One region of the Pseudobacillus sp. FSL P4-0506 genome, then DNA from elsewhere that is predicted to be linked to it. Evidence: riboswitches for the same ligand, from Rfam matches in the RefSeq annotation. Region 1 holds a riboswitch; the other holds the start of a gene.
The links. Region 1 has a riboswitch for thiamine pyrophosphate ahead of thiC (phosphomethylpyrimidine synthase ThiC). Riboswitches for the same ligand answer to the same signal wherever they lie in the genome.
Positions count from the first base shown of each region.

Region 2: another riboswitch for thiamine pyrophosphate. It lies ahead of thiT (energy-coupled thiamine transporter ThiT); the one in region 1 lies ahead of thiC (phosphomethylpyrimidine synthase ThiC).

Region 1 covers NZ_JBBOOI010000001.1:1,402,811-1,417,911, forward strand. The annotation lists gene MKZ02_RS06785 (sodium:solute symporter family protein) at 1-727, shown strand, start outside; gene gsiB (glucose starvation-inducible protein GsiB) at 890-1,291, opposite strand; gene MKZ02_RS06795 (KGG domain-containing protein) at 1,375-1,587, opposite strand; gene MKZ02_RS06800 (potassium/proton antiporter) at 1,858-3,333, shown strand; gene MKZ02_RS06805 (YvrJ family protein) at 3,372-3,509, opposite strand; gene MKZ02_RS06810 (DUF2922 domain-containing protein) at 3,566-3,784, opposite strand; gene MKZ02_RS06815 (DUF1659 domain-containing protein) at 3,801-4,016, opposite strand; gene MKZ02_RS06820 (polysaccharide deacetylase) at 4,195-5,337, shown strand; TPP riboswitch at 5,420-5,534, shown strand; gene thiC (phosphomethylpyrimidine synthase ThiC) at 5,682-7,466, shown strand; gene MKZ02_RS06830 (serine protease) at 7,485-7,652, shown strand; gene MKZ02_RS06835 (3-hydroxyacyl-CoA dehydrogenase/enoyl-CoA hydratase family protein) at 8,719-11,106, shown strand; gene MKZ02_RS06840 (acetyl-CoA C-acetyltransferase) at 11,153-12,328, shown strand; gene MKZ02_RS06845 (acyl-CoA dehydrogenase family protein) at 12,364-14,151, shown strand; gene mgtE (magnesium transporter) at 14,224-15,101, opposite strand, start outside.
Region 2 covers NZ_JBBOOI010000001.1:2,760,216-2,775,316, forward strand. The annotation lists gene MKZ02_RS13925 (ABC transporter permease/substrate-binding protein) at 1-1,254, shown strand, start outside; gene MKZ02_RS13930 (branched-chain amino acid aminotransferase) at 1,409-2,500, shown strand; partial or broken gene MKZ02_RS13935 (GNAT family N-acetyltransferase) at 2,721-2,891, shown strand; gene MKZ02_RS13940 (DUF3243 domain-containing protein) at 3,076-3,417, opposite strand; gene MKZ02_RS13945 (L,D-transpeptidase family protein) at 3,496-3,990, opposite strand; TPP riboswitch at 4,370-4,471, shown strand; gene thiT (energy-coupled thiamine transporter ThiT) at 4,542-5,108, shown strand; gene MKZ02_RS13955 (DUF1801 domain-containing protein) at 5,535-5,978, shown strand; gene MKZ02_RS13960 (dynamin family protein) at 6,028-9,819, shown strand; gene MKZ02_RS13965 (SIS domain-containing protein) at 9,871-10,608, opposite strand; gene MKZ02_RS13970 (GntR family transcriptional regulator) at 10,622-11,344, opposite strand; gene nagA (N-acetylglucosamine-6-phosphate deacetylase) at 11,341-12,519, opposite strand; gene nagE (N-acetylglucosamine-specific PTS transporter subunit IIBC) at 12,724-14,610, shown strand; partial or broken gene MKZ02_RS13985 (MATE family efflux transporter) at 14,767-15,101, shown strand, end outside.

The DNA.
Region 1 (15,101 bases):
CGTTGGTGGAGTCTTCATTTTCTTTATGACAGGTGCTGCTTTTATGCTCGGTCCGATCAGTAATTTGTATTTTCAGGAGCATGTAGGAAAGCTTTCCATAGAGGTAGCTAAGGGAAATGTAGATCTCGTGATTCCCGCGTTAATTAATCATTTAATGCCGGAATGGTTCGTCTATTTATTCACGCTTACCTTATTGTCGGCGGCTATTTCAACTATCAGTTCTCTTATTCATTTGCAGGGATCTGCTTTTGGGCAAGATATTTTGAAAAGCTTTGGTATTCAATCGTTTTTAGGAATGGATGCTTCCCGTATCGGTGTGCTTATCGGTATTGTGGCGGCAGTTGCTTTGTCTTATGTATTGCCCGAAGGGGTCATCGCACAGGCGACAGCTTTTTGGTTCGGCATTTGTGCGGCTGGATTTCTCCCGGTTATGATTGGGGCGTTTTTCTGGAAGCGGTCGACGAGAGCAGGAGCTAAGGCCAGCATGATTGTTGGATTTACAGTTAGCATCTTAGGGTTTATGTTCCTGCACGAAAAGGAGGCTGCTGTCCTTGGGTTATCAAAAGCTTTATTTGGAAAAGATACATTGTTTGCTTATCCAATGACACATGTTGATCCATTGTTTTATGCACTGCCATTATCTACTATTGTCTTTATCTTTGTAAGTTTGCTTACGAAAGATAAACTAGAGAAGGAAGAACAGCAACAGAAGGAGAAGGCGGTGTGATGTCATCACTCTAGAGGGATGGGATTAAGACTTTTGGCAAACATTCACTTTCTGTGTTTCTCGTCAGACTGCGAAAAATAAGACTCTCATTGATGATCTAGACATTCTTTTCACTCAACAAAAAGGCCCTTATCAAAGGGCCTTTTTGTTGAGTGAAATTAATTAATCATTGTCACGTTGTTTTGCGCGAGCATTTCCGCCTTTTTCACCGATTTCTTCGTAGAAATCTTTATCATGGTTTTCAGAAGTGGCTTCTCCGCCTTTGCGGCCAATTTCTTGGTAGAAGTCTTTGTCATGATTTTCAGAAGTGGCTTCTCCGCCTTTGCGGCCGATTTCTTGGTAGAAGTCCTTGTCATGATTTTCAGCAGTAGCTTCTCCGCCTTTGCGGCCAATTTCTTGATAGAATTCTTTGTCATGATTTTCAGCAGTAGCTTCTCCGCCTTTGCGGCCGATTTCTTGGTAGAAGTCCTTGTCATGGTTTTCAGAAGTGGCTTCTCCGCCTTTGCGGCCAGCTTCTTCCACAGTCATTTTTTTGTCGTTGTTTTCATTGTTGTTTTTTGCCATTTTATACATCTCCTTTTAATTTAATGAATCATATGGTTTTTATTACCTTTTTATAAGATTATTAAACATTTATTTTTATATTTTTATTCGTTAGATTCTCTTTGCTCAGCGCGAGCATTTCCGCCTTTTTCACCAATTTCTTCATAGAATTCTTTTCCATGATTTTCGGCAGTGGCTTCTCCGCCCTTGCGGCCAATTTCCTGATAAAATTCTTTGTCGTGATTGCGGGCAGTAGCTTCTCCGCCTTTACGGCCAGCTTCTTCTACAGTCATTTTTTTATCTTTGTTTTCTGCCATTTTGTATCCTCTCCTTAAATGGAATATTTGGTGTACGCTTGTTATATATCCGCTTTAAAGTATTTAAAACCATATAATTATATAAAAAGTAAAAACCCCAACTTTTTTCTTAGATAAAAGTATTTATTTCCTTTAACTGTATGAGAAGATGTTAGAGAGAAGAAGGAAATGATCTGTCGCGCTTTAAATAGGAGGAAACCATTTATTTTGGAAAAGCTCTCCGCGTGTTATAGAATAGAAGAGACATTATTTTCTAGAAAGGAGAGTGCGATGAATTTTACAATTGAAAACATTGTTTTATTGTTTTCTATATTATTGTTAGTTGGTGTTATAAGCGCTAAGTTTTCTACAAGGCTTGGCTTGCCGTCGCTCGTCCTGTTTATCGCTGCGGGTATGGTATTAAATCAATTTGTCTTCTTCAACAATGCCTGGCTTGCCCAATTACTAGCAACCGTTGCATTGGTCATTATTTTATTTGAAGGTGGCCTGCAGACAAAGTGGGAAAGTGTAAAGCCAGTTTACAAGCCGTCTTTGTCACTTGCCACTATTGGAGTAATTGTTACCACTCTCACTGTCGGCATTGCTGCTAAGCTTGTACTTGATCTAACTTGGGCAGAAGGCATTCTTGTTGGTGCGATCGTTGGCTCGACTGATGCGGCAGCTGTTTTTAGTGTGCTTGGAAACAAGAATGTTAAACGGAAACTGGCAACTGTGCTCGAAGCAGAGTCGGCCTCCAATGATCCAATGGCCATCTTTTTAACGATCAGTCTTATTCAAGTAATTCAATCTCCTTCATTCGATCCTCTTACCCTCGTTTTGAGCTTTTTTTGGCAAATGGGGCTTGGACTTTTCTTCGGTATTTTGTTCGGTATAGCTTCCGTTTGGATTATTAATAAGATCAACCTCGATTCATCCGGTCTTTATCCGGTTTTATCTATTGCCTTATCTATTTTTGCCTTCAGTGTCGTTACGATCATGAATGCAAGCGGATTTCTAGCAGTCTATGTGATGGCCATCGTTATAGGAAACGCCGACTTAACTTATCGCCACTCTATTCTTGGTTTTAATGAAGGGTTGGCGTGGATGATGCAAATGGTGATGTTTATGATTTTGGGCCTCCTTGTTTTCCCGAGTGAGCTGCTTGATGTAGCTTGGCAGGGCATTATATTAGCTGTTTTCTTGATGATTGTTGCGCGTCCAGTTGGAGTATTTGTTAGCTTATTGTTTTCGAAAATGAACGTCAGGGAAAAGCTTTTTATTTCATGGGCAGGTTTAAAAGGAGCGGTCCCGATTATTTTAGGGACATATCCGCTCGTGGAGGGACTTGAACATGGACAGCTTATGTTTAATGTGGTCTTTTTCGTTGTTCTTTTGTCCACAGTGATTCAGGGAGCGAGCATTTCTAAAGCCGCTGAATTGTTCGGTGTGACCCGGGCAGGGAAAAAAACTGAATCGCCTCACAGTTTGGAACTTATATCCATTGGCAAGACGAACAGCGAGATGGTAGAAGTGCGCATTTTGGAAGAATCAGCTGCAGCCAATAAGCGCATTCATGAAGTTGATTTGCCGCCTAAAACGTTAATTACCGCTGTTATACGGGGCGACCAGCTTATTACTCCGGAAGGGTCAACGAAGCTTTTTCCTGAAGATGTGCTTTACGTGTTAGTGAAGAAAGAGCAGAAAAATGAATTGAAAAAAGTGATGATGAAAAGAAAGGAAAAGCAAAAAAGCGAACAGCTCACATAAGAGAGGATCACGTGTATACAAGTGATCCTCTCTTATTTTTAGTTACGCATTCTTTCAGGCAAGTTCTGAATAGATTGGATTACACCGTCCAGTTTTATTTCGATTCTATAAAGTAAATAAAAGGTGACGGCAATCGGAAAGCCAACTTCCTGAATAAAAGGCATGAGTGTCTCCATTTTTTATCCTCCTATGAAGAGTAGGAAAGCCGAGAAACCGGCTTTCCTTCTGCTTGCTAGTTAATGGGAATAGGTGTCACGCTGCGGTCGATAACATGAGCCCCTTTGATGCCTGTCAAAGCTCCGGAAGTCGAGTTAAATACGTTTGACTGAATGATTGCGGTCATGGCTTGTTTTACGGCCAATGGGTCAATCGGTTCTTTAGGGTTTTCAATCGACAATGTCGCAGTTTTATCTAACTGGGTAGCAAATTGCAACTGAAGAACTTTAGCCATTTTTTATTTCCTCCTGTTAATTGATTTCAAAATAATCATTCCTTGCAATTGTGACAACTGGTTTATCAGTTAAAGTAGCAATCGCTGTGCCAGCTGTTTCTAATTCAGTTGCCGTTGCCATTTCATTCACATTGGCAAAAGTTTTTGTTTTGTGAATTGGTTTTCCTTCATCATTTAACCCGTGATCAAAGACGAGACTTAACGTGGACTTCATCAATATTGCTTGTGCCATGCTGATCACCTCCTTTCACTTCCTACATACAGAAAAAGAGTGATAAAGGATACCCTCCTGCATAAAATTTAATAAGTAATATTTTTAATATTTTTGTAACATAAGTGAAAAATATGTATTATAATGGTGAAAAATAGATAAATAGATAAAATTTAGAGGGAAAAAAGGGGTAAGAGAGATGAAGAGAAGATTAATAATCATGTGCAGCTTCCTACTGCTGTTTATTTGTGCAGGGGGAATGCCGACTCATGCGGCCGAGAAGAAGAACATTTACATAGGGCTCCATGATAAAATGCTGCCGTTTACAACAGGAGAAGCCTTTATCATCAATGGTCAGGCAGTTGCTCCATCAGAAAAACTATCACGCTATTTATATATAAAAGAAACCATCAAGGAAAAAGAAGGAGTTTATATCTTTGAAAAAAACGGCCAGCAGCTGAAAGTAAACATCAAAACGAAGGAAGCCTTGCTCGACGGGAAAGCTGTGGCCCCTGCAGTTACTTACACTGAAAATGGCAAGTTTTATATTGGAATTCGCTGGATTGCAGAGCAATTTGGTTTCCAGGCAGATTACTTGAGTGAGCATAAAACAGTACGCCTCTATACGAAGGCTGGATCAAAGTTGTCCAACGAAGAGTTTTTAGTGGCTAATCAACCGTTTTTTGATCGATTGAAAAGTCCGCCGCCAGCTAAAAAGCCAGTCGCTTATGTAACATTTGATGATGGTCCAAGTGCTCAATCAGCCAGCATTTTAAAAACCCTTGCTTCTCAGCAAGTGAAAGCAACATTTTTCTATATTGAACCCAATATTTCAAGGTATGGGGCTGCGGCGAAAAAAGCTGCAGCAGAAGGGCATTACCTTGCCCTTCACAGCGTAACCCATAAAGTGAACCCGCTTTATAAGTCGCCACAAAACTTTATAAACGAAATGGAAAAAACAAATCAGACATTAAAGAAAGTGACTGGCCAGTCCTCTGTTTTGGTTAGGGCTCCATTTGGAAGTTCCCCTTATCTAAAACAGCCATTCCGTGATGCTTTAGTTAAAAAAGGCTATCGGTTGTGGGATTGGGATATAGACAGTGAGGACTGGAAATATAACACATCTTCGAAAGCGCGTATTTTGCAAAATATTCAAGCGGGAATTAAATTGCAAAAGAAGAAGGGCGATCAGAATGTTGTCATTTTACTGCATGAGAAGAAGATCACTGCAGAAATGCTTCCGCAAATTCTAGTTTATTTAAAGAAGGAAGGATATGAACTGAAAGCTTACAATCCCTCTGCCCATGTAACCCAGAATTTCTGGAAGGACGGAAGACTGTAATTAGTTGATAAAACGGTGGAATTTTCTGAATAAACATATTTACTTTTATAGCAGCTCTATGTATAATGGAGTCAAATTAAATAGTTATAACTAGGGGAGTCCAATGAGCTGGGCTGAGAAAGGAACGCGATGAAGTTTCTTGACTCTTGGGACCTGATCTGGTTCATACCAGCGTGGGGAAGTTAAAACAGTTATTTATTATGATTACTTCTGCATACATATTAGCCGGGTCCATCCATTGATTGGACACCGGCTTTTTTATGTACATGAGTGAGCTTTTCCACATGCTATGCCCTGCATCTCGTCCTTAAACGATTAATCCGTTGAAAAGGAGAGATTTTTTTATGTCCACATCCTCATTAAGTGAAAAAAACATTTCCATTATGTCCAGTTTTTCGGGTAGTAAGAAAGTTTATATTGAAGGTTCTCGTCCTGATTTAAAAGTTCCCATGCGTGAAATCAACCTCACTCCAACAACTGGTACGTTTGGTGAGGAAGAAAATCCGCCCGTGCGTGTATATGATACGAGCGGTCCTTATACAGACCCTCATTACACGCTTGATATTACAAAAGGATTGCCGACTATTCGCAGTCCGTGGATTAATGAACGCAATGATGTAGAGGCGTATGAAGGAAGAGAGATAAAACCTGAAGACAATGGCTATAAAGAGAAAAATGATCCCCGAACCAATCATCATCTATTCCCTAGGTTAAAGCGCCAGCCACTGCGTGCAAAAAAGGGAAAGAACATTACGCAGCTTCATTATGCAAAAAAGGGAATCATTACACCCGAAATGGAATTCATTGCAATCAGAGAAAACATGTCACCTGAGTTTGTCCGCGAGGAAGTAGCGAGAGGAAGAGCAATTATTCCAGCTAATGTCAATCATCCGGAAATTGAACCGATGATTATTGGGCGCAATTTTCATGTAAAGATTAATGCAAACATCGGTAATTCAGCTGTTTCCTCGTCAATCGAAGAGGAAGTAGAAAAAATGACATGGGCAACACGCTGGGGAGCGGATACTATTATGGATTTGTCGACAGGAAAGAATATTCATACGACCCGTGAATGGATTATCCGTAACTCACCCGTTCCAGTGGGGACTGTCCCTATTTATCAGGCGCTTGAGAAAGTGAACGGTGTAGCAGAAGCTCTTACTTGGGAAGTGTATCGTGATACATTGATTGAACAGGCGGAACAAGGGGTAGATTACTTTACTATTCATGCTGGAGTGCTTCTCCGCTATGTGCCATTAACAGCTAAGCGCATGACTGGGATTGTCTCACGCGGTGGTTCAATCATGGCTCAATGGTGTCTCTATCATCATCAGGAAAATTTTTTATATACTCACTTTGAAGAAATCTGTGAAATTATGAAAGCCTATGATATTTCTTTCTCTTTAGGAGATGGACTGCGTCCCGGCTCCATTGCTGATGCCAATGATGAGGCACAATTTGCTGAGTTGGAAACACTCGGGGAGTTGACTAAAATTGCATGGGAACACGATGTGCAAGTAATGATAGAAGGACCCGGCCATGTGCCTATGCACCTTATTAAAGAGAATATGGATAAGCAGCTTGAAGTTTGCCAGGAAGCCCCTTTCTACACACTGGGTCCGCTAACAACGGACATTGCCCCAGGCTATGACCATATTACCTCTGCAATTGGAGCCGCGATGATCGGCTGGTACGGCACAGCGATGCTTTGCTATGTCACACCGAAAGAGCATTTAGGGTTGCCCAATCGGGATGATGTACGCACTGGGGTAGTGACTTACAAAATTGCTGCTCATGCTGCCGATTTGGCGAAAGGGCACCCCGGAGCTCATAAGAGGGATAACGCGCTGTCAAAAGCACGATTTGAATTTCGCTGGAGAGATCAGTTTAACCTGTCCTTAGATCCGGAACGTGCGCTGGAATATCACGATGAAACCTTGCCGGCGGAGGGCGCAAAAACTGCTCATTTCTGTTCAATGTGCGGCCCGAAGTTTTGCAGCATGAGGATTTCTCAAGATATTCGCAATTATGCTAAGGAAAATGAAATAAATACAGATGAAGCATTTGAAAAGGGGATGGAGCAAAAGGCGAAGGAGTTCAAGCAAGCCGGCAGCAGTATATACCAGTGAGCGGGAGGAGAAATGCAGATGACTGTCCATAAAATTGAACGGGAAATTGATCAATTAAAAGCAAAGCTGGTCCTTCTACAAAATCGTTTAAGGCTCATTCAGCAAAATTGTGACCATCATTATAGAGGTAATCAGTATTATGAAACTTGTGCCAAATGTAAAAAAGTGAATGTTTTATATTATTAAAGTGAACGGCCGCGAGAAGATTCTCGCGGCCGTTTTTATAAAAAAGAGAGGTAAAGAATGCATTAAGGGGGGCTGTGCGGGTGGGCATTCGCACAGCCGCTGTGCATATTATTCTTTCTGATGAGAGAACAGCAACGGGACAAGTAAACTGTTCATGTATTTATCATATTTTAATTGAGAATGAATGTCAACTATAATTGATAATGATTTTCAAAATCAATGAGAATGGACCCCTCTTCTGAGCAGCAAGGGACAGGATAAACAGAGAGACTAAAAAAACTTGGGCGAGGAGTTATGTGGAGAGCGCGCGATTAGGATCATTCTTGTTAGCAGATACGTTTCCTTATAGTATTAAACCAATCACCTTGCTCATAGAAGTCTAACCCCTTGCAATATTTTCTCACTAACCTTGAATCTTTTGACTGGCTAATCGATTATTGAGCCGCTACCTTGACCCTGCTATTTTTAATGTAACGATTATGGAGGAAGGACGATGAAGATACTCGCTTTTTGCTAGTTGGGATGAGACAGAGGGTTCCAAATAATCAGGTACTTCGCTAATTAATTATGATGGTTGAGCATGTATATAAATGAACATTGGAATAAAGTGTGTGAAGTGAAGATTGTCTTCAAGGTAGTGGACTGAAGGCAGTCTTTTATTTGTATTCTCAGAAAGTGCTCTGTCTAACAGCTTTCAATTAAAGGAGTTAATTGAATTGGAGCACAGTTAAAGGTTTACGTCCTTTTACTAAAATGAAGAAAAACCATACAGCTAAATGCAGAAAAAATAGCATATGTCCTTAAGGCGATGTAAGTAAGCTGATAGGATATTTTATATGAGTTCTTTAACAATTTTACAACATAAAAATAGTAGGAATTTAGGTCAATATTTATATAATCTAGTTTTTAAAGGAGGAAGAGAGGCATCCATTTTGCGAAAGAAATCAAATGAAGTTTGAAAATTTCAATTTTTTCTTCTTTATTCGTTGCACCAAATGAAAGGTTGGGTTATATTAGTAATAGAAATAATGAATGAGCATTCATTCAAAGATGTGAAGGGGGAATTATGTTGGTTCAGCACATTCAAAAGGCTGCCGTTTTAGGTTCAGGCGTAATGGGTTCAGGAATTGCTGCTCATTTGGCGAATATCGGTATCCCGACTTTATTATTAGATATTATTCCGCGCGAGCTCACAAAAGAAGAGGAAGCGAAAGGTTTTACAATTAACGATAAAGAAATCAGAAATAAATTCGCTGCCAATGCTTTGAAAAAGCTGCTAAAGCAAAAGCCTGCTCCGCTCACATCGAAGAACAACATTCAATATATTACAGCGGGAAATCTAGAGGATGATTTAGAACAACTAAAAGATGTTGATTGGATCATTGAAGTGGTGGTAGAAAACTTAAATGTAAAAAAACAAGTGTTTGAAACGATAGAAAAATATAGAAAGCCCGGCAGCATTGTCAGCTCGAATACGTCAGGAATATCCATCGAGGCGATGGCGGAAGGGCGTTCAGAAGAATTCCGCCGTCACTTTCTCGGTACCCACTTTTTTAATCCGCCACGTTACTTAAAGCTGCTCGAAATCATTCCAACGAAAGATACCGATCAAGAAGTACTCCAATATATGAAGACGTTTGGTGAGGATACTCTCGGTAAAGGAGTAGTAGTCGCCAAGGATACGCCAAACTTTATTGCCAATCGTATTGGAACATACGGATTGCTGAAAACGGTTCAGGAAATGACAAATTCCGGACTTTCCGCCGGTGAAGTAGATTCCATTACCGGGCCATTAATTGGCCGGCCGAAAAGTGCCACGTTTCGCACGCTTGATGTAGTGGGGCTTGATACGTTTATTCATGTGGCCAACAATGTTTACGAGCAAGTAGAAGGAGAAGAAAAACAAGTATTTGATGTACCGGAATTTATGGAGAAGATGCGCGATAACGGTTGGATTGGCGCAAAGAGCGGCCAAGGCTTCTTTAAAAAGGAAGGTAAAACCATTCTGGAGCTTAATCCGACAACAATGGAATACAGTGAACGTAAGAAAATGAAAGCGGCTTCAATCGAATTGGCGAAGCAGCAAAAAGGATTATCGGCAAAATGGAAGACGCTCATCTACAGTGATGACAAAGCTGGAAATTTTTTATGGAAGATCATCGCACCGGTGCTGATTTATTCGGCTCGCCTCACTGGCGAAATTGCCGATGACATTGTCTCGATCGATCAGGCAATGAAATGGGGATTCGGCTGGGAGCAAGGACCGTTTGAAATATGGGATGCGATTGGCCTGCCATCTTCTTTGGAAAAAATGGAGGCAGAGGGCTTCGAAATTCCGCTTTGGGTGAAAGACATGATGGAAGCCGGCCATTCTTCTTTCTATAGAGAGGAAAATGGAGAGGTGTATTTTTATCATAACGGCGGGTATCAAAAAGTTTCTGTCAGCGAGAAAGTAATTGATTTAAAAAGGCTGAAGAAACAAGGAAAAGTTCTTAAAAAGAACAGCGGGGCGAGTTTGATTGATATTGGGGACGGCATTGTTTTGCTTGAGTTTCATTCACCGAACAATGCGATTGGCGCGGATATTGTTCAAATGATTAATTACGCGGTTGATGAAACAGAAAGAAATTACAAAGGGCTTGTCATTGGAAACCAAGGGAAAAATTTCTGCGTCGGCGCTAATTTAGCTATGATTTTGCTGGAGGTACAGGATGATAACCTCTGGGAAGTAGATATGGTCGTAAAAGGCTTCCAGCAAGCAATGATGAAAGTGAAATATTCGAGCAAACCGGTCGTTGCTGCTCCATTCTCGATGACACTTGGCGGCGGTGCAGAAGTTTGTTTGCCGGCTGCGCATATTCAAGCAAGTTCGGAGACTTATATAGGTCTTGTGGAAGTCGGTGTCGGGCTTATCCCGGGTGGCGGCGGAAACAAGGAGCTCTATTTAAAGCATTTAGAGCAGATGGCGAATGGTGTACAGATTGACCTGCAGGCAGTGGCTAACAAGGTATTTGAAACGATTGCCATGGCTAAAACGTCGACTTCGGCAGCAGAAGCAAGAGAGAATAATTTCTTATCGGAAGCAGACGGAATCAGTATCAACAGTGACCACCTGCTATATGATGCAAAACAGGCGGCTTTGTACCTTTATGAAGCTGGCTATCGGGCGCCAAAGAGAAAGAAAGTTCCTGTTGTAGGGGAAACGGGGTATGCAGCCTTACTTTTAGGTGCACGATCCATGCTAAAATCAGGCTTTATTTCAGAGCATGATTTTAAAATCGCTTCAAAATTAGCGTATGTTATTGCCGGAGGAAAGCTGCCGTTTGGAACGGAAGTGGATGAAGAATATTTGCTTGACCTCGAACGGGAGGCGTTCCTCAGCTTAATTGCTGAGCCAAAATCACAACAGCGCATGCAGCATATGCTCGTTAAAGGCAAACCGCTGCGCAATTAACTAGATTCTTATTCCAATAGATAAAAAAGCGAGGAGGAGAAAGCTGATGAAAGAAGCGGTAATCGTTGCCGGTGCTAGAACACCGGTCGGGCGTGCGAAAAAAGGCACGCTCGCCACAGTCCGCCCAGATGATTTGGGAGCGCTTGCGGTGAGAGAGACAGTGAAGCGCGCAGGGAACTACGAAGGGGAAATCGATGACTTAATCATAGGGTGTTCCATGCCAGAAGCAGAGCAGGGACTGAATATGGCGCGAAATATTGGCGCACTTGCTGGTCTTTCGTATAACGTACCAGCCGTAACTATTAACCGTTATTGCTCCTCCGGATTGCAGGCAATTGCTTATGCTGCGGAACGGATCATGATTGGCCAGGCAGAAACGATTATTGCTGGAGGAGCAGAATCAATGAGTCTCGTGCCAGTCATGGGGCATGTTGTCCGTCCGAATCTCCGCATTGCAGAAGAAATGCCGGAATACTATATGAGCATGGGGCATACAGCAGAAGAGGTTGCCAAAAAATATGGTATTACACGCGAGGAGCAGGATGCGTTTGCCATTCGGAGCCATCAGCGGGCCGCACAAGCCATTGCAGGCGGGAAATTTGCAGATGAAATGGTGCCCGTGGAAGTCACAATTCGAGAAATCGGACCGAATCACAAACCGGTCGAAAAGAAGGTCCATTTTACAAAGGATGAAGGGGTGCGTCCGGGAACGAACATGGAGGTGCTTTCCAAATTGCGGCCGGCATTTGCAGCAGGTGGCACAGTAACAGCTGGAAACTCTTCGCAAACAAGCGACGGAGCAGCAGCAGTAATGGTCATGGAAAGAGAAAAAGCGGAAGCGCTTGGATTAAAGCCGATGGCGAAGTTCCGATCATTTGCTGTAGGGGGCGTTCCTCCGGAAATCATGGGAGTTGGCCCGGTGGTAGCTATTCCGAAAGCATTGAAGCTTGCTGGTCTTAGTCTGTCTGACATTGGGTTAATTGAATTGAATGAAGCGTTTGCTTCACAATCCATCCAAGTCATAAGGGAACTTGGCCTTGATGAAGACAAGGTAAATGTCAACGGTGGAGCGATTGCTCTCGGACATCCTCTCGGTTGCTCAGGGGCAAAACTGACGCTGACGCTGCTGCATGAAATGAAACGCCGCAGCGAACAATTCGGTATGGTGTCTATGTGCATTGGCGGAGGAATGGGAGCAGCTGGCGTATTTGAGCTATTGTGAATAAAACGAATAAAAGGGAATGGGAGGAATTATAGATGGCAAAACAAACAGAAAGACAGGCAGTTAAAGGTGGAGCATTCTTAATTGAAGATGTAACATATGATCAAGTATTTACACCCGAAGACTTTTCTGATGAGCAAAAAATGATCGCCAAAACAACCGAAGAATATGTAAATAACAGTGTTATGCCGCAAGTTCCTTATTTGGAGAAGCATGAATTTGATCGTTCTGTAAAGTTACTCCGGGAAGCTGGAGAACTGGGACTGTTGAGTGCTGACGTTCCTGAAGAGTACGGCGGATTGAATCTTGATAAAGTCAGTTCAGCTTTAATTGCTGAAAAAATGGCGGCTGCCGGAGGTTTTTCCATTACTCATGGAGCCCATGTTGGCATTGGTTCGTTGCCGATTGTGCTGTTCGGCAACGAAGAGCAAAAGCAAAAGTACTTGCCGACTTTAGCTACTGGAGAGAAAATTGCTGCTTACGCATTGACAGAGCCGGGTTCGGGTTCCGATGCGCTTGGAGCAAAAACAACAGCAAAATTAAACGAAGCCGGCACCCATTATATATTAAATGGAGAGAAGCAATGGATTACGAACTCGGCTTTTGCTGATGTATTCGTTGTCTATGCAAAAATTGATGGAGATAAATTCTCTGCCTTCATTGTAGAAAAGGAGTTTCCTGGTGTATCCACAGGAGCGGAAGAAGATAAGATGGGGATTAAAAGTTCCTCCACACGCACACTTATCCTCCAGGATGCAGAGGTACCAAAAGAGAATCTGCTTGGAGAAGTGGGAAGAGGTCATGTCATTGCCTTTAACATTTTAAATATTGGCCGCTACAAACTAGGTGTTGGAGCAGTGGGTAGTGCTAAACGGGCATTGGACATCTCATTAAAGTATGCGAATGGGCGCCAGCAGTTTAAAACACCGATTTCCTCTTTCAATTTGATTAAGGAAAAGTTTGCTAATATGGCGTCTAAAATTTATGCAAGTGAAAGTGCCATTTACCGTACAGTCGGTTACTTTGAAGACCGAATGAGCCAGCTTTCGGAAGAAGAGCAAAAAGATGGCTTGTCAGTCGCTGCTTCTATCGCTGAATATGCCATTGAATGCTCACTCGGTAAATTTTTTGGCTCGGAAATGCTTGATTATGTAGTAGATGAAGGCGTACAAATTCACGGTGGCTACGGCTTTATGGAAGAGTATGAAATTGCGAGGATGTACCGCGACTCCCGAATTAACCGTATTTTCGAGGGAACAAATGAAATCAATCGTCTGCTTGTACCGGGGACATACGTGCGCAAGGCGTTCAAGGGTGAATTGCCATTGTTTGAAAAAGCACAGGAGCTGCAAAATGAAGTCATGATGCTGATGCCGGAAGAAGTCGGTACAGAAGCGCTTGAACAAGAAAAGTATTTAGTGAAGAATGCAAAAAAGATAGGCTTGCTTGCAGCCGGTCTAGCTGTTCAAAAGTATGGAAAAGCGCTTGAAAAAGAACAGGAAGTGCTCGCCAATATTGCTGACATTGTTAACAATATTTACGCGATGGAGTCCGTCGTTCTTCGCACAGAAAAAGCAATTGCCAAAGCTGGAGAGGAAAAAGCAAAGCAAAAACTGTTATATACCCAAATCTTTTGTCAAGAAGCCTTCAATCAAATTGAAGCTGATGCTAAAGAAACACTTGTTGCTGTAGAAGAGGGCGACACGCTGCGCATGATGACCTCTATTTTAAGAAAGTTAACGAGATACACTCCCATTAATGTAATCGCTAAGAAACGTGAAGCAGCTGATCGCTTGATTGAAGTGGAAAAGTATACGGTTTAATTAAGAGAAAGTGCCCGGAAATATAACTTTCCAGGCACTTTTTGTTTGAATATAAAGATTGTTGAAAGACAGCTAAACTAATTGACTTAAGAAAAAAGAAGCAATAGAGAAATAGACCACGAGCGAGAAGATGTCATTGACCGTAGTAATAAGCGGACCTGAAGCAACAGCAGGGTCAAGGTTGCACTTGTAGAGTATGAGTGGAACGATCGTTCCAGCAAGCGTTCCGAGAATAAGGGTGAGTAGAAGCGAGCTTCCAACGACGATTCCTAAGTATATATTTCCCTGCCAAATAAATGCAATAAGAGAAATGAGCAGACCGCATGTTATGCCGATGATTAAGCTGACGCGAAATTCTCGAAGGATTAGACGGGTGACTACCTTCACGTTGATTTCCTGCTCTGTCAGACCGCGTACGACTACTGCTAGAGACTGGGTGCCAGTATTGCCGGTCATCCCAGCAATAAGCGGCATAAAAAAAGCAAGCGCTACTACTTTTTCAAGCGTTCCTTCAAATTTCGAAATGATGCTTCCCGAGACAAGACCGATAAATAAAAGAGCAATCAGCCAGGGCAATCGGCGTTTGGCAGCTGTCAGCGGCTTTGTGTCAAAGTCAATTTCTTTATCCACAGCTGATAATTTACCAATATCTTCGTTCGTTTCCTGAATAACAATCTGCATCATATCATCAAAGGTAATAACCCCAAGCAGTCTCTCTTTCTCGTCCACTACAGGAATTGCGCTGAAATCATATCGCTTGAGTAGCTTGTTGATCTCTGCTCTCTTCGCTGTGTAGGGAACGGAAATAATCTGCTTCAACATAATGTCTTTTACCAAATCATCCGGCTGAGCAATGACAAGATCCCGATAAGAGACTGTACCAGCCAGCTTTTCTTTTTCATCAAGCACGTAAATAATGAAAAGCGTTTCAGAGTACATAGCATGAACAC
Region 2 (15,101 bases), 1.4 Mb from region 1:
GTTATTTATGCTCTGCTTCCCATTCTTCGTAATACATACACGGGGATTACCGGGGTTGATCCCTCACTTTCTGAAGCCGCCAGAGCGATGGGAATGAAAAACCATCAACAGTTAATCAAAGTGGAGCTTCCACTCGCTATGCCGGTGATGATGGCAGGCATCCGGACAGCCATGGTGTTAATTGTCGGAACGGCCACATTGGCAGCTTTAATCGGAGCAGGGGGGCTTGGCGATATTATTCTGCTCGGTATTGACCGCAATAATGCCTCCTTGATCGTTCTTGGAGCTGTCCCAGCCGCGTTGCTTGCTATCTTCTTTGATATTGTGCTGAAGGCCGCAGAGAGAGCTTCATTTAAGCGCTCACTGATGGTGACGGGGATAGCTGTTCTGGCAGCTTGTGTACTCCTGCTGGCCCCATCCCTCATGAAAAACAAGCAGGAGACGCTTGTTATTGCTGGGAAATTGGGCAGTGAACCTGAAATATTAATGAATATGTACAAACTGCTCATTGAACAAGATACCGATCTGCAAGTGGAATTAAAACCAGGGCTCGGGAAAACATCTTTTGTCTTTAATGCTCTGCGTGCGAAAGAAATTGATATTTACCCGGAATTTACAGGAACGGCTCTTTCTGAATTTTTAAAGGAGGAAGCAAAGAGCACAGATCGGCAAGCGGTGTATCGACAAGCGCAAACCGGTTTGCTTGAAAAGTATGATATGGTACTGCTTCGCCCGATGGCTTACAATAACACTTACGCATTAGCCGTGCCGGATCAAACAGCACAAACATTGAGCTTAAAAACAATCTCGGATTTAAAAAAAGTGGAAAAACAAATGAAGGCAGGGTTTACATTAGAGTTTTCTGATCGTGAAGATGGCTACCGTGGCATTCAAAAAAAATACAATCTCCATTTTCCATTCGTCAAAACGATGGAGCCCAAGCTGCGTTACCAGGCTATCAAGTCGGGAGATATTAATTTAATAGATGCTTATTCTACAGATAGTGAGCTGCAACAGTTCCATTTAACAGTGTTAGAAGATGACCTCCATCTATTTCCACCATATCAAGGAGCCCCATTGTTAAGAGAGGAAACATTGAAAAAGTATCCGGAGGTTGAACAGACACTAAATAAGCTGGCAGGAAAAGTGACCGATGAGCAGATGCGAGAGATGAATTATAAAGTGAATGTAGCGAATCAAGAAGCAGAAAAGGTGGCGGAGGAATTTTTAAAAGAGGAAGGACTTTTGAAATAGAAAAATCTGGTTGGACAAAAAAATGAAAATGTTTTACAATAATTTTGCACTAAACTATTGTGAAAAGATTCTAAAAAATTGTAAAATGGTACGTATATAATTATTTATCCCTTTACTTTTCACCAAATTCATATACAGCAAGGAGACAGTGCGAATGAAAGAACATACTATCCAACTCAACTTAAGTCCTGAAAGAAAGCCAAAGCCACAAGGAGAAGAACTGGGCTTTGGAAAAATATTCACGGACCATATGTTTATTATGGATTATACGGAAGGGCAAGGTTGGCACGATCCACGTATTGTTCCCTACCAACCACTTTCATTAGATCCAGCCTGCATGGTCTTTCATTATGGGCAGACTGTGTTTGAAGGATTAAAGGCGTATCTTACTGAAGACAATCGAGTGCTATTATTCCGTCCTAAGAAAAATTTTGAACGCTTGAATCGCTCCAATGAGCGTCTTTGTATTCCTTCGGTGGATGAAGACTTTGCTTTGGAAGCGTTAAAGCAATTAATCTCAGTAGAAAGAGACTGGATTCCGAGTGCAGAAGGCACGTCTCTCTATGTTCGCCCATTCATCATTTCTACCGAGCCGTTTCTTGGAGTAGCGCCATCAAACCACTATAAATTTATCATTATTTTATCGCCGGTTGGTGCTTATTACAAAGAAGGCATTCATCCGGTAAAAATACTGGTTGAAAGCGAATATGTTCGTGCGGTTGCCGGAGGGACAGGAGAAGCGAAAACAGCCGGTAACTATGCTTCCAGCTTAAAGGCGCAGGAAGTGGCTGAACGTCAAGGATATACTCAAGTTTTGTGGTTAGATGGCTTAGAAAAGAAATACATTGAAGAAGTAGGCAGCATGAATGTCTTCTTTAAAATCAACGGAGAAATTATCACACCTGCTTTGAATGGCAGTATTTTAGAAGGTGTCACAAGAAACTCTGTCATCGAGCTTTTAAAATCTTGGGGACTGACAGTAACCGAACGCCGCATTGCTATGGAAGAAATTCGTGAAGCATATAAGGCTGGACAGTTAGAAGAAGCCTTTGGCACAGGAACAGCAGCGGTTATTTCTCCAATCGGAGAATTATTCTGGAATAATGAGAAGATGGTCATTAACGAGGGTGTAACTGGTCCAATCGCTAAAAAGCTGTACAGCTCTATTACCGGTATTCAAAACGGCAAGGAACAAGATCCATTCAACTGGACAGTTGAAGTAGAACAGTATGCCGAAGTAAAATAAAAATTTTTCCAAAAACTGATAGAGTTTGATGACAAAGAAAAACTAAAGGACCGGTACACCTTAAAAGAGAAGCGATTCGCTTCTCTTTTTTTATTACTCTCTATGCCTCAGCTCATATAGCATTAAATAGGGAGACGGGTTTCAAGCTCATTCGAGTAAACCCAAGCTGTCACGAGGGAGAGGCCCTTATTACATTCTTTTTGAAAAAGTTTCTTTGATCGCTGCTCCTGACAATACAAAGAGCAGAAGCCTTCCTGAACGGTTAGGGTTTGTAGAAGAGGGGACGATCCGACAAGCCGAATGGTTATACAATCATTGTGGAGGCCATGTTATTTATGGAGTGTTAGCTAGTGAGTGGAAAGAGAAGAACTCATCCCCATATCAAAAGTAAGAGACAACATGCCAACCTGATTAAAGCGCTTTTCTTCTAAGATTTGGAGGGAGAAGAAGGATCAGAAACAAATGAAAAAGCCCCTGAATGCATAGAGGCTTTTTCATTGACTGTTAAATATAAGATTGCTCCATATCAGGCTTTTATCGTAAATAGTGCTTCGTTTGCACTAAAGAGAACCACTCTATTCTTGATCCACAAATTTAACAAGCATATGAGCTAGGTGGTGACGCTCATCCTGTGTCCCGACATTCCAAAGCTCTTGAAGAAGCTTCTCTTCTCTGTTTTTCGGCTCGGCATGATCAGCCAGATAGTCGGCAATTTTTTCTGTAGCAATCGCCAGTTGCTCTTCATTTAAACCGATCTTTTCAGCGAGTTCTATTCTTTTTTTCAAATAAGATTTAAAGGAATTGAAATTCTCAAGAATGCTGTCCATTCTTTCGGGGCTTATCCGTTCAAGTGTATCATCCACCATATCCGGCTGCAGTTCCCCGTCTTTATGAATCGCGTGATTTTCTTCTGTCATCAGTCATTCCTCCTTTACTGTTTCGTTATGCCCCCCTTTGCTTGTTTTCAAACATGCAACAGATGAATTTTCAGCGATTTAAGGTCTAATGCGAACTGGAGTACCGATTGGAATGGTTCTAGCCAGTTCTTCTACATCACGGTTATACATGCGAATGCAGCCTTTAGAGACAAACTTGCCGATAGAAGAAGGATTATTCGTTCCATGAATGCCATAAGATTTCTTCGATAAACTCATCCACATCGTTCCGAATGGGCCGCCTGGGTTTGGTGCTTTATTAATAATAACAAAATCTCCAGTTGGCGTTTCAGTCAGCATTTTACCAACCCCCACCGGATAGACTTTTTGTACTTTCCCCTGACGAAATAAGGTTAGCCTGCGCTGTGACAATGAAACGCTAATTGAATAAGGAAGAGAAGAAGGATCAGGAAGTCCCGGGATACGCAGCTGCTGGCCGGGATAGATAGAATGAATATTGATCCCCGGATTGGCTGCAATCAATTGAGAAACAGGAATGCGGTAATCCGCTGCAATAGACGTCAATGTTTCACCGCTCTTAACAATATGATTCATCGGCTCACCTGATTTTATATATTTTTAAAACAAGTATTTATGAAAAGATGCTTCGCCTGATATTCACTTACGTATATGAAATAAGAGAGTAAGATATACGCTTTAAATAAAAAGAGTCAGGCACATCCAAAAGAGGGAAGAGAATATGAATAGGCCCTTATAAGATTGTATCGTTTAGTCGAAAGAATCCTTTCATGTGGAACAGACAGTAACACAACTAAGCCGAGAGGCAGAGTCCAGTTTTTATGAAATCGCTGAGATGATGGATAATTTCCTATGAAAGTCACTCTAAAAATCTAGCCATCTTTTACTACTGTAAAGCACCGGAGATGATTCCCCGTATTTCATTTTCCTTATAGTTATGCTATAGTAAGAGCAATAAGTCCACTAGGGGTGTCGTTAGACTGAGAGAGGAACCATCCTCAACTCTAAGAACCTGATCTGGTTAGTACCAGCGTAGGGAAAGTGTGACAGATACAGGAAATATTCGCATAAGCGGAAGAATCCGTTGTATCCGTACACCCCTTTGGATAAGAAAAGGGGGATTTTTTATGGAAAGAAACAAACTGGTTACGATGATCGAAATTGCTGTCATGGCAGGATTATCGCTTATATTAAGCTATGTCGAGTTTGGCGCTCTTTGGGCATTCGGGGGTTCTATCTCCCTCGTCATGGTGCCAATATTCGTCATGGCCTTTCGCCGCGGCTGGCAGGCTGGTTTTATTACAGGTCTATTGGTTGGGCTGATCAGCTTAATGACAGGTGGATACGTTGTGCATCCAGTGCAGCTCGTGTTGGATTATCCTCTTGCTTATGCTGTACTCGGACTCGGAGGCCTTGCTGTTTTCCATAAACCAGTTACAACGGGCCGTATTTTTGCCGGTCTATTGTTAGGTACTGTGTTTCGTTTTATCTGCCACTTCGTTTCCGGCGTCGTCTGGTTCGGCAGTTCGGCACCGGAAGGAACACCGGTCGCCGTTTATTCTTTCTTGTACAACCTTTCTTATTTGCTTCCGGAAATGTTAATTACGTCAGCTGTACTACTATTTTTGAAAAAGACAGCGCCGCGCTTTTACAAACAGTCCATTCCTGTTGAAAATAGTTCGGCCAGTTACTAATAAACACATAAAACAGGAGCTGATCCATTAAATTCAGCTCCTGTTTTTTTGTGCAGAGAGAGGATTTGCCGAAACCCGCTTTTTATTCTTATATTTGTAGAAGAGCTGCGAGTCTGTTCAGAAAATTTTTTTATTAAGGGCTGCTAAAATGCCAAGCCGGTCACGTTGCCATTTACAACGGGGCGTAGAGAACGTTTGATTCTTTCCTGCTTTCTCATATAGACTGTTAACTTGAGAATTTGCGCTTAATAAAGGAGTAATAAAGATTGATAGAGAAATCTTTATCGTAGCGCACTGGAAATTGGAGACGATATTTCTGATTACGTTAGTTGATTAATTTACAGCTGGTGTAGCTAAGCGACCTGCACTTCCGCAGTTATACTCGCTTTGACTGTATAAAAGTTAAAAATATAGGAGTGACTCTATATGTATGAGTTAAAAACAAAGGAAACGGATAACAATGTGATTGAGTTTATTGAAGCTATTGAAAGCCCCAAAAAACGGGAAGATGCGTATAAATTACTAGATATTTTTACCGAAACGACGGGTTTTGAAGCAAAAATGTGGGGGCCGAGCATTATTGGATTCGGTTCGTATCATTATAAATATAAATCCGGCCATGAAGGAGACGCACCGTTAGTTGGCTTTTCACCTCGAAAAGCTAAAATAAGTTTGTATTTTGCACCGGGTGACACAAAGCGTGAGGAACTGTTAAAAAGCTTCGGAAAACATACTACTGGGAAAGCATGCGTCTATATTAATAAATTAGCCGATATTAATGTTGATGTTTTAAAAGTATTAATCAAACAATCCGTAGCATTTTTAAAAGAAACCTATCCAGAAATAGGCAAAGAAGCCGAGATTACATAGGGGGAGTGCGTAAATAAAATACCGCTGAAAGCAGAAAGGAGGATGCTGCATGTTAACCGAGAAATTAAAAAACTGGCTCGCTAACCAGAAACCAACCCGCGCCTTGCTTCTGCCAAAACTAGAGCAGCTTCATGCTTTATTTTTAAAGTACGGTGACCAGCAAAGTGCCTATATATGTGCCGAACTGATCGAAAAACTGGAAAACATGGAGTATATCATCGCCTTTTATGGCCACTTTTCAGCCGGAAAGTCTTCCATGATCAATGAATTAATGGGAGAAAGCTTGCTGCCATCCAGTCCGATTCCGACAAGCGCCAATATTGTCAAGGTAAAAGAAGGAGAGCCGTATGCGAAGGTTTGGTTTAAGGATGGGACTATAAAAGTGTTCCCTTACCCTTACGATATCCGTGACATTCAAGCATATTGCGTCAACGGCAATATAGTAGAAGAAGTGGAAATATCCCATCGTACAGGCCAGTTGCCTGAAGGAGTTGCCATCTTTGATACGCCTGGAATTGACTCAACAGACGATGCTCACCGGGTAAGTGCTTTGTCCAAGCTTCACTTGGCCGACCTTGTTTTTTACATGATGGACTATAATCATGTGCAATCTCCTGTAAACTTTGAATTTAATCGCCAGCTTGCGGAGAGAGGAAAAGAAAACTATTTAATCGTTAACCAAATCGATAAACACATAGCAAGTGAACTGTCGCTTACTGAATTTTTAAGCCGTATTCAGCAATCATTTGCTGAGCATCGCCTTTCATATAACGGCCTTTATTTCACTTCGTTAAAAGAGGCAGACCATGCTTATAACCAACTGAGCGAATTGAAAGCTCTTTTGTCGGGAAAAATCGCTGACCGGCAACAGCAAATCACGGCTCATGTACTACAGGAAGCACTAGTCGTTGCCATGAGCTTTTTTCACAAGCAGCGGAAAAAAACAAGAACCGAGCTTGAGGAATATGATGAGCGGCTTATAGGTACGGCTTCTTTTCAGCAGCTTCAAGAAGAACGCCGAGAGTTCAATGAGCGAAAAGAAGCGATAAGAGAGCGGGACAATCTGTTTATTCCGCTGTTTGATCAAATGCTGTCAACTGTTTTTAACAATGCCAAGCTTTTAGATTATTATGCGCGCATTTTTGTGCGCCAATTTTTAGAGTCCCGTGAACTTTCCTTTCAAGTGCGCGGCTTCTTTTCCCGCAAACGAACAAAAAAAGAAAAAGAATGGCGCTTGCAGCAGCTGTTTCAAACACTAAACGAGAATAGGCTGTCTTACATTGACATCCCCTTTAAAGAAGAGGTTATCAAGCTGCTAACCTCATTTGATGTAATAAATGATGAGCTCAGAGAGAGAGTTCGCCAATGCGAAGTCCAGTTTTCTCCAGATTTGCTCGTAAGGCTCGTCAAAAGTGGAGCAATGCTTACAGATGATTACGTATTAAACTATGCGAAGGACGTCACTTCCGAAATGAAGACCCTGTACCGCCAGGCATTTGCTGCTTTCGTTGAACCGCTGGAAGCACAGGCAAAGGAAAATAACCGCAAGAAGCGGGTTCTGCTTGCTAAAGAAGAGAAAGAGATATATCAAAAAATGGAGGATTGGAAAAAGCGGGAACAGTTAAAAGCAAACGAAACAGAGTTGTATGAAAACATCTTTTCTATCCTCGCTGTACGCGGCCAGGAAAAAGTAGAGAAAAAACCTTTTCAGGCTTTTAAAAAGACAAAACCACTAGCCAGTCAAAAAAGAAAGCCATTCGTTTCTATTGGTGAAGCCGCTAGAGAGTGGAGCAGCCGATCTGAGGAAACGGCTTTTGTTTCTATTAATCTAGACGAGCGGATTAAGGAGGTAAAAAGAAAAGCCCACCTTTTGTCGCAGGCTAATTACATGGAACAGAGAATGGAAAAGCTTCATCAACGAATTGAGCGTTTGGAAAAAAATGAATACACTATTGCTTTATTTGGCGCGTTTAGTGCTGGCAAGTCATCATTTGCGAACGCTTTGTTAGGTGAGCGGGTTTTGCCAGTGTCCCCCAATCCGACGACAGCGGCGATCAATGAAATTCGTATGCCTGATGCCGAGCATTCCCACGGAACAGTTATACTGTTGTTTAAAACAGAAGACCAGCTGCTTAAAGATATAAATCAGGCGCTAGAGCTAAGCGGAAAAACGGTTGGCAGCATAGAAAGTCTACAGTTGCTTTTACAGAAGCATGATGAGCTGGTAGAAAAGAAGCTGGCGCCGGGAAAGGAGGGGAATGGAGAGGGGGAAGAAGAGGACGAGTGGTTCAGCCCGCTTACCGCTTTGCCACTTGAACAGTTTGCCTTTCTGCGTGCCGCTCTCGCGGGCTATAAAGAAATGAAACAGTATCTCGGACAGACAGCACACAGAACGGCAGAGAGCTACATTGAATTTGTCAGCATGGAGGAAAAGGCCTGTTTTGTTGAACGTATTATTCTTTACTATTCCTCTCCGCTAACAGAGCAGGGGATGGTTCTTGTCGATACACCTGGCGCGGGTTCCATGAATGCCCGGCATACAGAAATGGCTTTTAATTATATAACGAGTGCAGACTCTATCGTATTTGTTACCTATTATAATCATGCTTTCTCGCGAGCAGATCAGGCTTTCTTAACACAACTCGGCCAAATGAAGAATTTTATCGAGAAAGATAAAATGTTTTTTATCGTTAATGCTGCTGATCTTGCTGCAACGAAAAGCGACTTATTCGATGTGCTTCACCATGTAGAACGAAATTTAGAAAAAAATGGAATTCGGCAAGCGCGCATCTTCCCAGTGTCAAGTCATTTGGCATTGCTGTCCAAAAGAGGGGCCGCTCACTCTTTAACGGCAGAAGATAAAAAACAGTATGAAGCTCTTTTGAATTTATCGGAAAATGAGTATATGCCGGTTGAGCAGGCACTGGAATTATCGGGTTTCTCTTTGTTCGAGCATTATTTTTACCCTTTTACAAAGCAGGCACTGGCCGTTGCCGTACTGCATCAGGCAGAGTTGGATGCCGACGAGGCCGTGATCGAGTTGAAACGGCGGCTTCGGCTCGCTGAAGCAGACGAAACAGAACAACAAAATTATCGCCAGCGACTTTCCCAACAATTGACGGAAGCACTTCTTTACTTAAAGAATCGGTCGTTTACAGCCGAGCAGGAGGCTTTTCAACAAGAAATTAAAGAGCTGCTGTTTTATGCAAGACAGCGCCTCTTCTATCGCTATAATGATGAATTTAAGCTGATCTTTAGTCCAGCGGCTTTTGATGCTTTTGATGACACGTTCACCGCGTTGCACCGAATGACGAATGAAATCATTCGATTTGTTGCCGGGGAGATGACGCAAGAAATGAGGACTGCTGCTTTTCGATTCCAAATCTTTATGCAAAAAAGGATGGATGAGCTTTATCGATCGCTTGAGAAGGAAATGAAACAGCTGCTGCCATCGGTTGACTTGAAGGAAACAATTGTAGAAAAAGCGCCGGATTTATTTTTTGAACCCGGTCTTCAAGAAATACATTCAGGCTTATTTACTTCTCTGTTTAAGGAATACAAAACGCCTCTGCAATTTTTTGCAGAAGATGGAAACAAACAAATCAGGGATGAAATCGAGAAAACACTTATCCCGCCTGTTCACCAGTATATCCGTGAGGAAGAGGAGCATATGAAAGCAAGCTTTCTCCCGTTCTATGGCAAGCTTTTAGAACAGGCGAGAAAGGACATAGAAGAGCAAATAAAAGAGCAGGTAGCAGGAAGGTTGGCGGCGCTTGCCGGAAAATCGGAAGCCGCCCACTACAAAAAACTGATTCACGAGCTGCAAATTGGACTTTTCTGAATACTAAATCAGGCTGTTCTGAAAACAGACATATTTTCAGAACAGCCTGATTTAATTTTCGAATAGTTTTATAACCGGTGAATAGCGTTGAATTAAAGAGTGGTTATGCTCTTTTGAGTCTCCGGCATTGCTGCTTTTAAAAATAGGTGGCTTATAGTTATTGTCAGCAAGTATAGAAATAACTTCAGCCATAATCCCATTTAATAATGCGGCTCCCATGACAGTTGAAACAGGGGCAAACTCTGCATCGGCATGCGGATGCGCAAGAATCGCATCTCCATAAGGAGCACCATTATCAATGACCAGGTCGGCCACCTCAAACAACTTGATGCCTTCTTTATGCCTGGAAGACGCCTGCTCAGAGTAAGCAAGCGATGTCAGTGCCAGTGTTTCAGCTCCTTTTTTCTTAGCATAAAGCAGTGCATCAATTGGAACGGGGTTGATGCCCGACGTAGACACAGCAATGAAAACATCGCCTTGCTGGATCGGAATATCCTTCATAAATGAGAAGGCGAAGTTCTGCTCCTGTTCTAACGAAGAAGAACGGACGGCATCCTTATGAAGCATTAACTCTTCGATAAAAATTGGATTGATGCAAGCAAGTCCGCCGGCCCGATAGAAGAGTTCTTCAGCAAGCATATGTGAATGACCACAGCCGAACACATGAATGATCCCGCCATTTTTTATAGAGGAGGCAATCGTGTGAGCAGCTTGCTGAGCACTGTCTGCTTGTTTTTGGGCAGTCTCCTGTAACAAATGCGCTACTTTTTCCATATAAGCAAGAAACATTGCACTCATCCTCTTATCGTTTAATTTCAATCATAAATTTATACCGGTCTGCCCGATAAGATGATTGTACATATTCTAATGGACGGCCGTCTTCCAGAAAAGTGTGCCGAGCCATCAGCATAACAGGCACATCTTTTGAAACCTGCAAATATTCCCGCTCTTTTTCACCAGGAGAAATCGCTTCTATCGATTGAAGGGCATGACCGATCTTTAAGTTCAACTTTCCCTCCACATATTCGTACAAAGAGCTGATGACAATCTCTTCATTCAGATCCTTAACGAGATCTGTGGAAACAAACAGTGTCTCTAAAGCCATCGGCACATCATCTGCCAAGCGAAGACGGGTAACCTCGTATATAGGCGCGCCTTCTTTAATTTGCAAACGGCCAGCAATTTTCTTTGGGGCCGGCGCTATTTGAAATGTAAGCAATCGGCTTCCTGGCGTAAGGCCGCGCTTTTTCATATCCTCTGTGAAGCTTGTCAGGCCAGAGAGATGCTGCTCCATTTTATTCTCAGCGACAAATGTGCCACGCCCTTTCTCTCTGTATAGAAGACCTGCTATGACAAGATTCGTAATAGCTTGTCGGACAGTCATGCGGCTAATGCCGAATTCTTCCGCATAGATTCTCTCAGAAGGAAGAGCCTCTCCCGGTTTTAGCTCGCCACGTTCGATCTGCTGGCGGATCATCGTTTCAATTTGAAAATAAATAGGCAAGGGGGACTGCTTATTAATCATAAAAAATCCTCCTGTAAAAAAGCCGTTTCACCGCGGCAAATGGTCCACTGGATATCTAAATCTTTATTATATACGACTAGATCCGCATCTTTCCCCAAAGCAATACTGCCCTTACGATCAAATATTCCAATTTGGCGGGCGGGATTTTCGGCTGTCATTTTTATAATATCGCGGATCGAGCAGCCAGTATAGCTCATCATATTCTTGATCGCCTGATTCATCGTTAGCGTACTTCCCGCTAGCGTACCATCGGCTAAAGTAGCTTTTCCTCCCTCGACAGCGACAGGCTGGCCGCCAAGCTCATATTGCCCGTCTTTCAGCCCCTTTGCCCGCATAGCATCGGTAATCAGCACAGTTTTGTCAGCGGTTTTCTGGCGAAAAGCAAGCCGGACCATTTCGGGATGAATATGAATGCCATCGACGATCATTTCTATAAACAAGCTATCGATGAGCAAAGCCCCGCCAGCTGTTCCAGGCTCTCTATGATGCATGCCTCGCATGCCATTATATAAATGGGTAACGTGCTTAACACCAGCACACTCAGCTTCAAGCAGCTGTTCATATGTCGCATCTGTATGTCCGGCAGATACGGTGATGCCGGAATGTACAAGGGATTGAACAAAGCTGATAGCACCAGGTTCCTCCGGAGCCATTGTTACCAGCCGAATCCGGCCGTTTGCCATCTGTTGCCATTGATCAAACAAGGAGGCGTCAGGAAGCATAATCGCTTCTTTTGGCTGGGCGCCGGGATGTTTTTTTGAAATAAAAGGCCCTTCCAGGTGAATGCCAACCATCTCTGAATAGCCTGGACGGTCAGGTCGAAATGTTCCTGCATTTTGTATGGCCTTTTGAATAGCATCCTGTGATTGGGTCATGGTTGTTGCCAAAAAGGAGGTGGTGCCTTCCTTTGGCAATTCTGACGATATCGTTTGCAAGCATTGTTCCGTGGCATCCATCGCGTCGGCTCCTCCAGCTCCATGAATATGAATATCGACCGCCCCTGGAATGATCAGGCTATCTTTTGGAAGCTGAATGACTGGCATTTCTGGGGATTGTTCGCCATCATTGCAGCGGCCAAATGAAGCAATTTTTCCGTTAGTTACACGGATAAAGCCATCAGAGATAGTCTCGTTCTCTGCAAAAATTGTCGCCCCCGTTAAAATATAATCGCTCATGTACGTCATCCTTTTCTATAAAGAAGTTCATTATTAATGTACCTGTTCACCATAATTTTGTCTAAATTGGTCATAAAGAATGAAAAAAAGCACATTCTAATATCATGATAAACCGCAAAATTGGTATAGACAACTATAAATGTTTTGTGATACAGTTTTCCCAACAAAAGCGTTTTCATTCATTTTAAAAGGAGATATGAATATATGCTGAATTTTTTACAAAAACTAGGCAAATCGTTAATGCTGCCGATCGCTGTTATGCCAGCCGCAGCATTAATGCTGCGGCTTGGCCAAGATGACTTACTAGGAATTCCATTCGTCGCTGCCGCTGGTGATGCAGTATTTGCTAACTTAGCCATTTTGTTCGCGATCGGCATTGCGATTGGCCTTTCGAAAGACGGAAGCGGGGCCGCTGCGCTAGCTGGGGCTGTTGGTTATTTCGTCTTGTCGAATGGGACAGAGGCTATTAATAAAGACATTAATATGGATGTGCTTGGCGGAATTATTTCAGGGATTACGGCCGGGCTTTTATATAACCGATTTTCCGGTATAAAGCTCCCAGAGTGGCTCGGTTTCTTTGGAGGCAAGCGCTTTGTGCCTATCGTTACTTCTTTTGCGATGATCATTCTTGCCGGTATTTTCGGTGTGATTTGGCCCCCAATTCAGGAAGGCATTAATAATGTAGGAGAATGGATTACAGGCGCTGGTGCTCTTGGAGCCGGTATTTTTGGTTTCTTAAATCGCCTGCTATTGCCAGTAGGGCTTCACCATGTCTTAAATAGTCTTGTTTGGTTTGTGTTTGGTGAGTTCAATGGGGCAAATGGAGACTTAAAGCGCTTCTTTGCCGGTGATCCGACAGCGGGTGCCTTTATGACTGGATTTTTCCCTATTATGATGTTCGGGCTTCCTGCAGCAGCGGCGGCGATGATTGCTGCTGCTAAGAAAGAAAAGCGAAAAGCAGTAGCCGGCATGCTCGGCGGCTTAGCTTTAACTTCCTTCTTAACTGGTATTACAGAACCGATTGAATTTCTATTTATGTTTCTCTCGCCGCTTCTGTATGTCGTCCATGCTTTATTAACTGGTTTGTCCATGGCAATCAGTGTGATGCTCGGCATTCATCATGGCTTCGGTTTTTCCGCGGGAGCAATTGACTACTTTTTAAACTTTGGTATCGCTCAAAAACCGCTTTTCCTTATACCAATAGGGATTGTATATGCTGTTTTGTATTTTGTTATTTTTTACACATTAATTAAAAAGCTCGATATTGAAACACCAGGAAGAGAAAAAGAAACCGCTGATTCAGAAAAAGAAGGACTAGCTGTTCAAGGTGACGGAACAACTGGACACATGGCGGCTGCTTTCATCGAAAATCTAGGCGGAAAGGACAACATCACGTCTCTTGATCATTGTGCTACTCGTCTTCGCCTGACAGTAGCCGATAGCGAAAAAGTGAAAGATCAAGCTTTAAAAGCAAATGGAGCTCGTGGTGTAATGAAGCTTGGAAAAACAGGCGTGCAAGTCATCGTCGGTACAAATGTGCAATTTGTATATGAAGATATGAAAAATATCATGTCCGGACAACAACCTTCTGCTCCTTCAACGGAAAATACAATGACTTCAGTGAACCATCCTGGATCACTGACCGATTTTTCTTTGCCGATTGCCGGCCGTGTAATGCCGCTTTCAGAAGTGCCTGATGAAGTATTTTCTAATAAATTAATGGGGGATGGATTTGCGATAGAGCCAACAGGAGACGTAGTGGAAGCTCCGTTTAACGGAGAAATTGTTACTATTTTCCCTACCAAGCATGCCATTGGTCTTCGTTCAGACGAAGGGCATGAAGTATTGATCCACGTCGGCCTTGATACAGTTCATTTAAAAGGAGAGGGGTTTGAAGCGCTTAAAAAAGATGGGGATCGAATCCGACGAGGGGAACCTCTCTTGAAAGTCGATTTAGATTATATTCATGAACATGCTCCTTCAGCTGTAACGCCGGTTATTTTTACTAACCTCGAAGAAGGACAGGCGATTGAACTGAATAAAACAGGGGAGATGCGCACAGGCACCTCGGACCTCATTAAAATTGTATAATACAGATAGGCCCAAATAATCATTAGTCATCATACGACACCGTCTAAACCAGACGGTGTTTTTTCAGCTGCCAAACATCTTGCTTTCTCTTTTGGAAGCATTTTCAGCACATCTTCCATTGTTTTTCGTTATGATAGAACAAAAAGGAGTACAAGAATGAAACAGCATGATTTCACGACAGGGAACATCTGTAGGCAGCTGCTTACCTTTTCTCTGCCAATTTTGCTGACCAACCTTTTACAGGTGTCTTATCAATTCATTGATAGCTTGTGGGTAGGAAATTTACTCGGTGCGAATGCACTAGGGGCAGTAGCTGTTTCCAGCACCGTCATCTTTACAGTGTTATCTTTTATCATTGGCATTAACAATGCCACCTTGACCATTCTGTCGCAGTTAAAAGGCAAAGATGACACTGAGCATTTAAAAAGATACGTAAATGCTTTTATCGTCCTTTTAACTTTTTTGTCATTAGCCTAGGTATAGCTGGCTTT